DNA from 2 places in the Gordonia sp. SCSIO 19800 genome. Region 1 is predicted to be linked to the other one. Evidence: predicted binding sites of a transcription regulator. Region 1 holds the regulator's gene; the other holds the start of a gene.

Region 1 (3,409 bases):
CCGGCGGCCGGCGCGGCATCGCGATCCAGGTCGACGACGGCCACCACCCCACCGCGCGTCGCATGCGTGCATGCGATCTCGGCGAGTGCGGCGGCATAGCCGGTGACGACGACCTTCTCCGTCCACGACGGCCCGGTGCCGGCGCCCGGCGCGAAGGCCCGTGCCAGGTGGTCGCGGACGTCTGCGCGGGACGCCGAGATGCCGATGCGGTCGACCTCCACGGGGACGGAATCGACGAGTTCGAGGATCGCGGCCTCGGCACCGGCCGCCGACGCGTCCGGGAGGTCGACGAGATTGCTCGCCAGGACGTGGCCGTCGGCGTCGCGGACCACCGAGCTGATCTGGTCGTCGACGACGGAGATACCCAGGACCACGAACCCTGGCATCGGGCCGTTTGCCGGTACCTCGGACATGGTTCACCTCCCGTCGCCGACCTTGCTGTGGCGTTCTGACCCGCAAGCCTAGCGGCTGACGCGAGGACCGGGGCATCCGGCTGTGTCCGGCGTCCGGCTCAGATCGACTCGGCAGCGTGCTGGGTGTACGCGGCGTCGCGCACCGCTTCGTCGGTTTCCAGGCCGGCGCCCAGGGCGCCGCCGACGGTCGCGAGGGAGCACGTCAGCCAGGCAACCTCCAGATAGTCGGTGAAGCCGACAGGGTGGTCGAGCGTCGCACCGATGACCTGCGGTACCACGAGGCAGAGCGCGCCGATCGCGGACAAGACGAACAGCGCCGCGTAGAACGCGCCCACACCGAGAACGACTGTGATCATGGTGACGATGTTGAACAGCGCCACCTGTTCGCGCGTCTGACGGGAGGTGCCACGTTCCCACAGGTCGGCGCCGATGATCAGCGTCGCGGTGATTGCGATGATCGAGCCGAGCGCCACCCCGGTCAGGCGAATCCCACCGAAAGTGTCTGCGAGAAGCCAGATGTCGGCGGTGACGAGTGCGAAGACCCCGGCCGCGATCGCCCCGGTGAGGGCGCGGGTGAGCCCGAGTGCGAGCCGCCACGGCCGATTGGCCCGCACCATGCCCGTGAGCAGACGCAGATTGCCCGTCAGCACGCGGGCGGTGAACGCGGTGCCCTCGTCCTCGACGTCGGTCCCGAGTTGACGGACACGGTGGCGTAGCGCCGATCGCGTCGGCGACTTCTGGTGTTCGCGGAGGTCGTCGGCGTCGGCACCGAGGAGCTGGCCGACCAGCCCGGTGATGATCCCGCGCGTCCGCTGCCGCACCCCGGTCGCGCCGAGGGCGGGCACCGAGAGCACCGCCACTCCGTGGACCGCGTTGGCGTGCGCCACCACCGGGCGTTTGCCGACGTGCAGCGGCAGGTCGGTCAGACAGACCACCAGATCCCACTCGCGTTCGAGCAGTAGGTCTCTCGTTGCATCCACGATCTCGGCATCACCCGCGGGCGGTTGCACGAGTCCGGCCTCGACGAGTTCGACCTGCCAGCGTGCGCCCGGGAAGTTCGTCTGGACATGGTCCGAGAGGTTGTCGTCGACGAGTTTGCGCGCCAAGCCGATCGCCTGGCCCGGCGCGGCGACGACACCGAGGACGACGACGGGTTCATCCGAGGCGTCGGACTCGGTCGACGTACCGGTGGCGGAGTCCATCGGCGGTCCGGCTCAGGCGAACCGGGCCGCGAGGGCCCGCAGGGTGCCCTCGATCCCCTTGCCGTTCTTCTTGTCGTAGCCGATGAGTTCCATGATCTTCGGTACCCGGAGCGTCGAGTAGTCGAAGGTCTCGGTGACCGCGGTCGTGGTCGGTGACGTCGACTCGAGTTCCCACCGCCAGCGGTGCCCCATCGGGTGCTGCCATTCGACGACCCGACCGGGTTCGAAGTCGGTGACGGTCGAGGTGATCTTGTACGGCACGCCGTACTGCTTCATCCCGACGCTGAAACGCGCCCCACGGGTCAGCGTCTCGGGCCCGTCCACAGGGGTGTCGCGGACCGTGCCGGAACCGTCGAGCTCCGGATGCCGATGCGGATTCGACACGAGCGCGAACACATCGGCGGCCGGGGCGTTCACGACGACCCGGCGCGAGACCTTGTGCGGGCCGGAGTCGACGGTGTTGACGGGTTCAGAAGCCATACGCTCAACGTTACGCACGTCCGTGGGCTCGGCGAAACCAAGCAGGTGGTCAGTCGGTGGTGCGTCTGCGTCGCGGCTGCCAGACGACCAGGGCATTGGTGCGCGGCACCGGGACGAGTTCGCCGCCGCGGCGGGTCCGGGACGCCTGCACCTCGTCGGTCAGCTCGCGCACGCGGTGCTGGAGCGCCTCGACCTGATTGCTCAGATCGATGATGCGTTTGATGCCCGCGAGGTTGACGCCTTCCTCCTGCGAGAGACGCTGGATCTCGCGCAGGAGTTCGACGTCGCGGGACGAGTAGCGGCGACCACCGCCACTCGTCCGTTGCGGGGTGACCAGACCCAGGCGGTCATAGGTCCGCAGGGTCTGGGCGTGCATGCCGGCGAGTTCGGCGGCCACCGAGATCAGGAAGGTCGCGCCATCACCGTCGAAGTTGCTCGCACCGGCCATGACTCATCGCCCCCAGTCCGCCCGCGGGTCGAAACCGCTTGCCCGCTCGGCCTGGTCGTAGGCGCGCATCGCCTCGACCGCGGCCTCGTCGAGCTTGTTCGGAACCGCGACCTTGACGGTGACGAGCAGGTCGCCCGCCCCGCCGGAGCGCTTGGGCACCCCACGACCGCGCACGCGCAGCGTGCGGCCGTCGGTGGTGTTCGGCGGGATCTTCACCCCGACCGAACCCTCCAGGGTCGGAACCGAGACCGTCGCTCCGAGAACGAGTTCGGAGATCCGCACCGGCAGCTGCACCCGAAGGTCGTTGCCGCTGCGGGTGAACTGCTTGTGCGGGGTCACGTGCACGACGACGTAGAGGTCACCCGACGGGGCGCCACGACGACCGGCCTCGCCCTGCCCGGCGAGCCGGATGCGTTGACCGTCCTCGACGCCGGCGGGGATCCGGACGTTGATGGTGCGCGCGCGAACCTTCACGCCGCTGCCGTCGCAATCGGTGCACGGGTCGTCGATCCGCGACCCGGTGCCCTGGCAGTCCTGGCAGGGCTCGCTGAATCCGAACGCGCCCTGGTTGCGGCTCACGAACCCGGAACCGTTGCAGTTCGCGCACACCCGCGGACTGGTACCGGGCTTGGCGCCCGAGCCGTGGCAGGTGGTGCAGGGCGACGGACTCGTCACCCGCAGGGGGACGGTCGTGCCGAGCGCGGCGTCGGAGAACGAGAGCGTCGTCTCGGTCTCGAGGTCCTTGCCACGACGCGGCCGGCTCGCCGTCGAAGTACGTTGCGTTCCGCCGCCGCGGTTGAACAGGCCGTCGAAGATGTCGCCGAAACCGCCACCGCCGCCCCCGGTCTGCGCCCCGCCGAACAGGT
Region 2 (3,409 bases), on a different contig from region 1:
GATCTGGACTTCTGCCACGTGTTCGCGGTTCCACACCCCCGAGAACAACCCGTTGGCAAAACGGAGGACGTGCAGGTTCTGGGTGCTCTCCTTCCCCAGGAAGTGGTCGATCCGGTAGATCTGCTTCTCGTCCAGGGATTCGTGGACTGCCTTGTCGAGAGTCCGGAAGCCGTCGGGGGACGTTCCGAACGGCTTCTCGTAGACGACTCGGGATCCCTTCGCAAGATCGTGCGCGGCAATGGCTTTCGTGTAGTCGACGAAGGTGGTCGGTGGGAGGGCCAGATAGTGGACCAGTTGAGCACCGTCGCCGACGGCGTCACGGGCCGCGTCGATCACCTCCGGCAGACGGCCGGGGTTGTCGACGGTGAACCCGCCGCCGGCGAAGCGGAGGGTCTCGGCGAACGCTTCCCATTCGTCCGATGACACCGACCCGTCCGGACCGAACTCCTCGATGGCGTCCTTCACGTGCTGCCGGAACTCGTCGTCGGTCCGGTCGCCGCGTCCGTTGCCGATCAGCTGCCATCCGTCGGGGAGCAGGTCTCGCCGGTGGAGTTCGTACAGCGACGGCAGGACCATCCGCTTGGCGAGGTCGCCCGTCGACCCGAAGAGGATGAAGATCACCGGCCCGGTGGAGTTGTCTGTGGTCACTCAATCCATATTGCGCGAACAGATGTGCAGAGTGCGGGATGTGTGCTGGATTCCGTTACCGATCGCGCACTGTGGACGTCAGCGGATCCCTGCGCCGCCGACCAAGTCTAGTCCTGCGGAGGTCCTGGCAGGGGGAGCGCAGATACCACGGCAGGGCGTAACGCGACGGGAACGACGTACCTGTCGCCCTCGAGCGTCAGCCAGCCTTCTTCGATGTACAACTCGAGCCGACGATGGATTGCCTCGACGAGGAACTCGCTGAGTCCGAGTTTGGGGACCCAGGCGTTGATCTCGGCGATACTCAGCGGTGAATCGCCGAGTCCGCTAATGACCACGCCGATCAAGGACGACGAGAAGTCGATGTCGGGGTTGTATTCCCGAGGAAAGCCGGACCGAACCCATGCGGTGAGACCCACCCGCAGCACGTCGATCCGGGGCTCCTCCCGCCACAGATGGGCGGCGCGCCCGGGACGTGCGCTCGAGGTATTGGCTTCGACGATATCGAGGGCCTGGGCAAAGCCCCACAGGTGATGTAACGACGCGACGTCGCTCATGCTCTTGACGTGAGCGGGGAAGTCGATGTCGAGTCGGCGGGCGAGGTCGCGGGCCTCGGCCGGTTTGAGCCACCGACTCTGCGTGGTGGGGCGGTGCGGACCCAGCCAGTCCAACAGCTCGGTGACCCGCCGGACGGGCTGTGTGTCCAGGAGGGCAGCGCGTTCGGTGGCCTCGTCGACTTCCTCGATTGTCGTGGTCCGTAACTCGAGCCCGGAGGCAAGGGCAAACTGCTCGGCGGCATAGGCCGATACGGATTCGGTGCTGAGCCACATGCCGGTCTCGACCAGGTAGCGGCGCAGCGTCTCGATCGCGATGGCGAGCGGTTTGGCGTCCTGCTGCTGGTTCGACTCGATGTGGTTGAGCATCGACACCATGGTGTCGACGTCGTCGGTAGTCCAGGAGAGCGGATCGAAACCGGGGTTCGTCTGCCCGACGGCGTCGAGCACGATGAACGCGTACGCCCCGATGTGGGTGACAGCTTCCTCGTCGCCGGGGAAGACCTCATCGCGGAGCCACGACTTGAATGCTTCGGGAGCAACGTGTCGCCTTGCTGTGCCGAAAAGCGGTACCACGTTGGAGTGGTTGCCACTGCCGGAGTCGTGTTTGCGCTTACGTTGGGCGCGGCGCTTCTTCTTGTCGCGTGAAAGCTGTGACATCAGGCTCAAGAATAGGCGCCCGACTTGTGCGTCGTTCAATACTGCGGATCGGTTTGTCGCGTTCCGGAGAGTCTGTGGCGTCGGGTCCCGAGCCTGGACGGCTGTGAGGGCGGCGAATCGCCAGCCCGACATCCTGGAGCAAGTGGTCTATGTCACAGAAACTTCAGGCTTGAGCGGAATGCACTCAACTCTGTTGGCGTTGTAGACCGCGTATGGCTCATACTTGAGCCTGTTGGACTTAAGAGAAAGGTGCACGCGAGTGGACAGCTTCACCCCCACCACCAAGACGCAGCAAGCATTGAGTTCTGCTGTGCAGGCGGCGGCCAGTGCTGGCAACCCCGACGTGCGACCGGCCCACATCCTCGTGGCACTGCTCGATCAGTCCGACGGCATCGCGTCGCCGCTGCTCAAAGCGGTGGGCGTGGACCCGTCGAGCGTTCGTGCGCAGGCCCAGGCTCTGGTCGATCGCATGCCAACGGTGTCCGGCGCCAGCTCGACGCCTCAACTATCCCGCGAATCGATCGCGGCCGTCACCGCAGCTCAGCAGCTGGCCGGTGAACTCGACGACGAGTATGTCTCGACCGAGCACGTCGTCGTCGGCCTGGCGACCGGTGACTCCGACGTCGCCAAACTGCTGCACAACCTCGGTGCGACACCGCAGGCTCTGCGCGAGGCGTTCGTCGCCGTGCGCGGCAGCGCACGGGTCACCTCCGAGGATCCCGAATCGACCTACCAGGCTCTCGAGAAGTACTCGACCGACCTGACCGCGGCCGCCCGCGAGGGCAAGCTCGACCCGGTCATCGGCCGCGACACCGAGATCCGGCGCGTCGTGCAGGTGCTCAGCCGGCGGACCAAGAACAACCCGGTCCTCATCGGTGAGCCCGGCGTCGGCAAGACCGCCATCGTCGAAGGTCTCGCGCAACGCATCGTCGCCGGCGACGTGCCGGAGTCGTTGCGCAACAAGACCGTCATCTCCCTCGACATGGGTTCGATGGTCGCCGGCGCGAAGTACCGTGGCGAGTTCGAGGAGCGGCTCAAGGCCGTGCTCGACGAGATCAAGGGTTCGGCCGGACAGGTCATCACCTTCATCGACGAGCTGCACACGATCGTCGGAGCCGGTGCGACAGGCGATTCCGCGATGGACGCCGGCAACATGATCAAGCCGATGCTCGCCCGTGGTGAGCTGCGGCTGGTCGGTGCCACCACCCTCGAGGAGTACCGCAAGTACATCGAGAAGGACGCCGCACTAGAGCGTCGCTTCCAGCAGGTGTACGTCGGCGAGCCGTCGGTCGAAGACGCCATCGGCATCCTCCGCGGCCTGAAGGACCGGTACGAGGTGCACCACGGCGTGCGCATCACCGACTCCGCATTGGTCGCTGCCGCATCGCTTTCCGATCGCTACATCACCTCGCGGTTCCTGCCCGACAAGGCCATCGACCTCGTCGACGAGGCCGCGTCGCGGTTGCGGATGGAGATCGACTCGCGCCCCGTCGAGATCGACGAGGTCGAGCGGATCGTCCGCCGTCTCGAAGTCGAGGAGGTCGCCTTGC

Evidence for each region. Region 1 encodes HspR, which represses chaperone genes until heat shock. Its sites were predicted from a motif close to ANNTGAGTNNNNNNNACTCANNT; they were not measured.
Region 2: clpB (ATP-dependent chaperone ClpB) is a predicted target of HspR. The motif match lies at 2,027-2,049, and genes of this name have one in related genera.

What each region holds. Positions count from the first base shown of each region.
Region 1 covers NZ_JAGRQM010000014.1:100,786-104,194, reverse strand. Annotated here, with positions in the region: gene KB201_RS16340 (hypothetical protein) at 1-413, opposite strand, end outside; gene KB201_RS16335 (hypothetical protein) at 512-1,615, opposite strand; gene KB201_RS16330 (SRPBCC family protein) at 1,628-2,095, opposite strand; gene KB201_RS16325 (heat shock protein transcriptional repressor HspR) at 2,145-2,543, opposite strand; gene dnaJ (molecular chaperone DnaJ) at 2,547-3,409, opposite strand, start outside.
Region 2 covers NZ_JAGRQM010000012.1:49,980-53,388, forward strand. Annotated here, with positions in the region: gene KB201_RS14880 (glucose-6-phosphate dehydrogenase (NADP(+))) at 1-648, opposite strand, end outside; gene KB201_RS14885 (hypothetical protein) at 756-1,859, opposite strand; gene clpB (ATP-dependent chaperone ClpB) at 2,119-3,409, shown strand, end outside.